2 regions of the Arthrobacter sp. TmT3-37 genome follow, and region 2 is predicted to be linked to the other one. Evidence: riboswitches for the same ligand, from Rfam matches in the RefSeq annotation. Region 2 holds a riboswitch; the other holds the start of a gene.
What was found. A riboswitch is a leader RNA that binds a small molecule or an ion and turns the genes downstream of it on or off. The one in region 2 is predicted to bind cyclic di-AMP.
Positions count from the first base shown of each region.

Region 1: it holds a riboswitch for cyclic di-AMP, as region 2 does, so the genes downstream of both, ACX80U_RS02990 (NlpC/P60 family protein) here and ACX80U_RS08775 (C40 family peptidase) in region 2, are expected to answer to the same signal.

Region 1 covers NZ_JBTNDU010000002.1:25,082-28,479, forward strand. The annotation lists gene serC (phosphoserine transaminase) at 1-531, opposite strand, end outside; gene ACX80U_RS02985 (metal-dependent transcriptional regulator) at 784-1,482, shown strand; cyclic di-AMP (ydaO/yuaA leader) riboswitch at 1,612-1,781, shown strand; gene ACX80U_RS02990 (NlpC/P60 family protein) at 1,787-2,629, shown strand; gene ACX80U_RS02995 (NlpC/P60 family protein) at 2,651-3,398, shown strand, end outside.
Region 2 covers NZ_JBTNDU010000005.1:34,035-37,432, forward strand. The annotation lists gene rnc (ribonuclease III) at 1-159, shown strand, start outside; gene mutM (bifunctional DNA-formamidopyrimidine glycosylase/DNA-(apurinic or apyrimidinic site) lyase) at 160-1,122, shown strand; cyclic di-AMP (ydaO/yuaA leader) riboswitch at 1,255-1,439, shown strand; gene ACX80U_RS08775 (C40 family peptidase) at 1,442-2,308, shown strand; gene ACX80U_RS08780 (NAD-dependent epimerase/dehydratase family protein) at 2,439-3,398, opposite strand, start outside.

The sequences.
Region 1 (3,398 bases), on a different contig from region 2:
CGCGGAGGTCGCGTCCACGAGGACCAGGGCGCCGTCGTCCGCGCCCTCGACCCGTCGAACGGGAGCCGCGACACCCGTCGACGTCTCGTTCTGCGGCCAGGCGTAGGTGTCCACGCCGGCTGCGGCCGCCGGATCGGGGCGCGTACCCGGCGGGGCCGTGATGATGTCCGATGCCTCGAGGAACGGCGCCCTGGTGGTGGCCGAGGCGAACTTGGAGCCGAACTCGCCGAAGGAGAGGTGCTGCGCCCTGTGCTCCACGAGTCCGAAGGTGGCGACATCCCAGAAGGCCGTCGAGCCGCCCACCCCGAGGACCACCTCGTATCCCTCGGGTGCGCCGAAGAAGGTGCTCAGACCGTCCCGCACGCGCCCGACGAGATCGCGCACGGGAGCCTGGCGGTGGGACGTGCCCAGCAGGACCCGTCCCGCGGACACGAGGGCGTCGATCTGTCCGCTCCGGACCTTGGACGGACCGGCGCCGAACCGGCCGTCCGACGGCAGGAGGTGCTCGGGGATGCGGGGCAGTTCGGTCATGGGTGCTCCAGCTGTTTCGGCGGCGGGTATCGCCCTCATTCTGCCCGAGGAGCCGGTGGCGCTCCATTTGTTAACGCCGCAGGCGGAGGATGCGGCGGGGACGCCGTCGCCGTCCCCGTCGATTGCCGGGGGAATCGCACCATGGGTTAACCTTGGGAGGCGTGGGGCGGAACAGGTCGTGGCGGCCGTGGACCCCCACCGGCGTGAGGCATCCCAGCCGCGCACCCGCACCGCACCAAGGAGCTGACCCGCATGACGGACCTCATCGACACCACCGAGATGTACCTGCGGACCATCCTTGAACTCGAGGAAGAGAACATCGTCGCCCTGCGGGCGCGCATCGCCGAACGGCTGCGCCACTCGGGACCCACGGTCTCCCAGACCATCGGCCGCATGGAGCGTGACGGACTGGTGGTCGTCTCGGGTGACCGGCACCTCGAGCTCACCGAGCTGGGACGGCACCGGGCCACCGGGGTCATGAGGAAGCACCGCCTCGCGGAACGCCTCCTGAGCGACGTCATCGGGCTCGACTGGGCCTACGTGCACGACGAGGCCTGCCGCTGGGAGCACGTGATGAGCGAACGCGTCGAGCGCAGGCTCTACGAACTCCTGGGCAAGCCCTCCGAATCGCCCTACGGGAATCCCATTCCCGGCCTCGAGGCCATCGGCGGCGTCCAGTCCGAACTCTTCACCGACGGCGTGGTCACCCTGCTCTCCGCCATGGGCACCTACTCGACCGAGAAGCCGGTCACGCTGGTGCGCCTGGCCGAGCCGATCCAGGTCGACCCGGAACTCCTGACCCAGCTCGACGAGGGCGGCCTGCGGCCGGGTGCACGCCTCAGCCTGGAGTCGGTGGGCGGGTACGTCTCCGTCCGCGTCCCCGGGGTGGAAGGTGCGCTCGAGCTGCCTCCGGAGGTCGCCTCGCACGTGTTCGTCTCCGTCGCATCCTGAGTCCGGCACGGCTCCGTCATCAATAACACACCATTCCGTGACCGTAACGTGACATACCGCGATATCTGAGGTAGCCTCCATCTTGTGCCAAATTCGCTCTAGATCCGGCACCCTCCTGCAAATCGCCTAGCTCTGCCATTGCCGGAGGTCCGTCCGCACCATCGCATGGCAGAGGCGGGGGAACCAATTTTCGGGTTTCTGTTCCAGAAATCCTTGGGGTTAAGTCGCTGTTTCCGCAGCGGCCGGGTGACTCCCATCCGAATCCGACAGCTCACCTCGCAGGCGTTGGGAGAGGCAATCCAACGTGTCCAAAAGCTCTTCGCCGGGCCGCCACCGCGCGCCCCGGGACGTCAGTCCGCTGACGGCCCTGTCCACAGCAGCAGCATCCAATGCCGGATCGGTCGGCCGCCAGGCAGCCGTCATCGTCGCGGCGTCGGGCCTGGTCCTGACCGCGGGACTGCCCGCCCAGGGTGCAACCGCCCCCGAGCGTGAAGTCCAGTCCTCCGCAGCGTTGACCGTGAGCCGCGTCGTGTCGGCCGAGGTCACCGTGCCGGCCACCGCGACGGTCTCCTTCGACCGCGTGGCCGTCGAGGTCACTCCTGCTCCCGAGGTCGTCGAGCCGCCGGCTCCCGTCGTCGAGGCCGAGCCCGCCGTCGTCGTCGAGGCTCCCGCCGTGGTCGTGGCGCCCGCTGCTCCCGTCGAGGTCGCTGCTGTCGAGGCCGCTCCCGCCGCGGCCGCTCCTGTCGAGGCCGCTCCCGTCGCACCCGCCGCCGTGGCGCCCGCACCGGTCGCCGTCGCCGAGCCAGTCGTCGCACCGGCACCCGCGCCTGTCCAGTCCTCCGGTGTCGCTGCCGGACTGGTCGCCTCTGCCTACGGCCAGATCGGCGTCGCCCAGGACTGCACCGCGATGGTCGAGACCGCCCTGCGCTCCGTCGGCAAGTCCGTCGGCGATCTCGCACCCGGCCAGTTCTTCCAGTTCGGCGACGTCGTCGGATCCCCCGCTGCGGGTGACCTGGTCATCACGGCGGGCCACGTCGCGATCTACGTCGGTAACGGCCAGGTCATCAGCGGTGGCCTCAACGGCATGAACACCGGCCTCCACAACCTCTCAGACCTTCCCGGCGCCGGCTTCGTCCGCGTCCGCTAGAACCCCTTCGGAGAAACCACCATGTCTTCACGCGCCATCATCGCCCGCCACCGCAGCGAAACCCAGGACACCGCCGGCCTCTCGGCCCTCGCCAAGGCCGTCACCACCGGCGGCATGGGCCGCCAGGCCGCCGTCATCGCCGCGGCCTCCGGCCTCGTCCTGACGAGCGGGGTCGCAGCCAACGCCGCGGACCTGCAGCCGCAGCGTGACGCCGCAGCGTCCAGCGTCACGGTCACCTCGGCCCGCGCGGCCGTCGTCGCCTCGTCCGAGATCGCCGTCGCCTTCAACATGACCCCGGTCAAGGTCACCGCCAAGCCGGTCGTCGTCGAGGCACCCGTCGCCGAGCCCGCCCCGGTCGTCGAGGCACCCGTCGCCGAGGCTCCGGCACCCGTCGTCGTCGAGGCACCCGTCGCCGACGCTCCGGCACCCGTCGTCGTCGAGGCGCCGGTCGCACCGGCTCCCGTCGCCGCGGCCGTCGCGGCCCCCGTCGCACAGGCCGCCCCGGTCGCCGTGGCTGCTCCCGCCCCGGCTCCTGCTCCCGCCCCGGCTCCTGCTCCCGCCCCGGCCGCCTCCTCCGGAGTCGCGGCGACCATCGCCGCCGCGGCCCAGGGCCAGCTCGGCGTCATGCAGGACTGCACGCGCCTGGTCAGCAACTCGCTCGCCGCCGCGGGCATCAACTTCCACGGCTGGCCGGCAGGCTACCTCTCCCTCGGCCGCACGGTGGGCGCAGGCGAGGCCATCCCGGGTGACCTCATCTACTACGCCGACG
Region 2 (3,398 bases):
GTGATCGGCGGCGTCGAGTACGGCTCCGGGTGCGGCCACTCGAAGAAGGAGGCGGAGCAGGAGGCTGCTGCCGCCTCCTGGAAGCTGCTCGCACCCGGGGCCGGGACGACGCCCGACGGCGAACCGCACGACGCGCCCGCAGCGCCCCCCGGACCCTGAGTGCCTGAACTGCCCGAGGTCGAGGTGGTACGGCGTGGGCTGGCGCGCTGGGTCACGGGCCGTACCGTCGAGGCCGTCGAGGTGGTGGACCCGCGGTCGCTGCGACGCCACGTCGCAGGCGTCGAGGACTTCCGTGGCAACGTCACCGGAGCACGCGTCACGGACGTGGTGCGGCGCGGGAAGTTCCTCTGGATGACCCTCCAGGACCCGGACGCCCCACGTGACGTCTCGCACGTCGCACTGATGGCGCACCTCGGCATGAGCGGCCAGCTGCTCATCGAGGAGCCGGAGGCCCCCCTCGAGAAACACCTGAAGGTTCGCCTTCGGCTCTCCACCGCCGTCGACGACGAGGGTGCCCCGCTCCCCGCCGACCTCCGCTTCGTCGACCAGAGGATCTTCGGGGGCATGTTCGTCGCCGATCTCGAGCCCACCGCCGACGGCGCGCCGGGTGGTCGCGGAGACACGGACCTGCCCCTCGTCCCGCATCAGGCCGCACACATCGCGCGTGACCCCCTTGACCCCGCGTTCTCCGTCGAATCCTTCCACCGGCGTCTCCGCGAGCGGAGGACGGGCCTCAAGCGCGCCCTCCTCGACCAGGGCCTCATCTCGGGGATCGGCAACATCTACGCGGACGAGGCGCTGTGGGCGGCGAGACTCCACTACGCGCGCCCCACGGACACTCTGCGCCGTCCCGACACCCTCCGTATCGTCGAGGCGGTCACCACGGTCATGACCCGGGCCCTGGACGCCGGCGGCACGAGTTTCGACGCACTGTACGTCAACGTCAACGGCGCGTCGGGCTACTTCGCCCGCGACCTCGAAGCCTACGGCCGTGCCGGGCAACCCTGCCGTCGCTGCGCAGCCGAAGGGCGCTCGACCCTCATCCGGCGCGAAGCCTTCATGAACAGGTCATCGTCCCTCTGCCCGTACTGCCAGCCGAGGCCGCGGAACGCTCGGGCCTAGTCGGCGCGGGGGGATTATGGCACCGTCGGCGCCGTAACCCAAACGTGACAACCGGAAGCTCAACGGGTACCGTTGACCCCGCGCCTGCTCCACAACGGAGGGGCGCCCCTCCTCACTCTGCCTAACCCTGTCGATGAGGACGGACCGTTCGCACTACACATTCGACAGGGGCGGGGGAACCGATAGCGGACTCAGTCCTGAGTCCTAGGGGTAAAGACGCGCGTCGACCAGCGCATGTTCGCTGGAACGAGAACAGCACGTCCGGATGTCCCATCCGAACCCGACAGCTAACTTCGCAGGCATTGGGAAAGGCATGATTATGTCCAAGAGCACTTCAGCGCGCCACCGGGCCGTCCCCACGCGCACCAACCCCCTTCTCACCGCCTCCCGCGCGATCTCCGCGAGTGCTTCGGTGGCCGGCAAGCCCGCCGCCGTCGTCGTCGCAGCATCCGGGATCATGTTCGGCGCAGCGCTCCCCGCGAGTGCCGCAGGCGAGATCACCCTGCAGGCCGCACCCGAGCAGGTCGCGGCGTCCACCGTCGCGGCGGGCACCTACACCGTCCAGGCCGGCGACACGCTGGGCAGCATCGCTGCCTCGCACGGCGTCAGCCTCGACACCCTGTTCACGGCCAACGGACTCGGCTACAGCTCGGTCATCTACCCGGGCCAGGCCCTCGCGCTCACCGGCACTGCCGCTCCCCAGCAGTACTCCGCCCAGTCCGCAACGATCGTCGCTGCCCCCGCAGCGATCGCGGCACCGGCACCCGTGGCGGCACCCGCACCCGTGGCAGCACCCGCGGTCTTCTCGGGGAACACCACCGGACTCAGCACGCAGTCCGCCTCGATCAGCCCCGCCGGCGGAGGCATCGTCGGCACGGCCATGCAGGGCATCGGCTCGGGCTACGTGTACGGCGGAACCTCGTTCGGCGGCTGGGACTGCTCCGGCTTCGTGCAGTGGGTCTACGCGCAGAACGGCATCAGCCTGCCGCGCACCACCTGGTCGCAGTTCGCTGCTCTCACCCCCACCAGCAACCCGCAGCCGGGCGACCTGGTGAGCCAGAACGGTGGAAGCCACGTCGGTATCTACCTCGGCAACGGCCAGATGGTCAGCGCCCTGAACCCCTCGCAGGGCACGCTGGTGCACTCGGTCAACGCCATGTCGGTGGACGGGTACTACACCCGCTAGGAATCGCGACCGGCGTCAGCCGGTCGTCCCAGGTACAGGTACGCGGAAGGGCGGGATGCCGGGCATCCCGCCCTTCCGCGTACCCGGGGAGAGGCGGTGGCGGCGCGTTCCCGCCCGGGGGCCGGAGTCCTCAGCCGCCGTAGTGCGCCGCGAGGCGCTGGAACCCCTGGTCGATGCTGACCGCCGGCGTCCAGTCGAGCACGGCCCGGGTCCGCCGCTGGTCGAACCAGTGTGCGGTGGACAGCTGTTCGGCCAGGAAGCGGGTCATGGGCGGCTCCTCGGCGCGGCCGAGCGCCAGCCAGGCGCGTTCGATGACCGTCCCCGCCGCCCGTGCTACCGATCCGGGCACCGACCATGCCGGTGGGCGGACGCCGGCGGCGCGGCAGATCCCTGCGAGCAGCTCCGCGATGGGCCGCGGCTCGCCGTTGGTCACGACGAAGGCCTGGCCCTGCGCCTCGCCGATACGGGCGAGGCAGGCGACGATCGCCGACGCCGCGTTGTCCACGTAGGTGGTGTCGATCAGTGCGGTGCCACCGTCGAGCAGCGGCAGCCGTCCCCGCCGGGCCCGGTCGACGACGCGCTCGACGAGCTGCGTGTCACCGGGTCCCCAGACGATGTGCGGGCGCACCGCGGCGACGCGGAACGACGCCGTGGAGCGTCCCAGCGCCAGCACCTCCGCCGCGGCCTTGGTCCGGGCGTAGTCGCCTCGTGCGGTCCCTGGGTCCGCCGGACCGGCGGACGCGCCGACCAGGGACGTGCCGTCGTGCGCCACGGAGGGCGAGGAGACGTGGACGACGTCGGGGATGCCGGCGCGCCGGGCGGCATCGAGCAGGCGCCGGGTCCCGTCCACGTTGGTCCTGTCGAAGTCGGCGGCGCGGCCGGTGAAGGAGACCTTCGCCGCGAGGTGGATCACGGCGTCGCACCCCCGGACCGCGGCGGCCACCGCCGCGTCGTCCTCGATGGAGCCCAGGACGTCGGCGGCCCCGACGATACCCGACGGGCGGCGCTGGAAGCACCGTACGTCGTGGCCGTCGGCGAGGAGCTGTCCGGCGACCGCGCGGCCGAGCATGCCGCTGGCGCCCGTCACGAG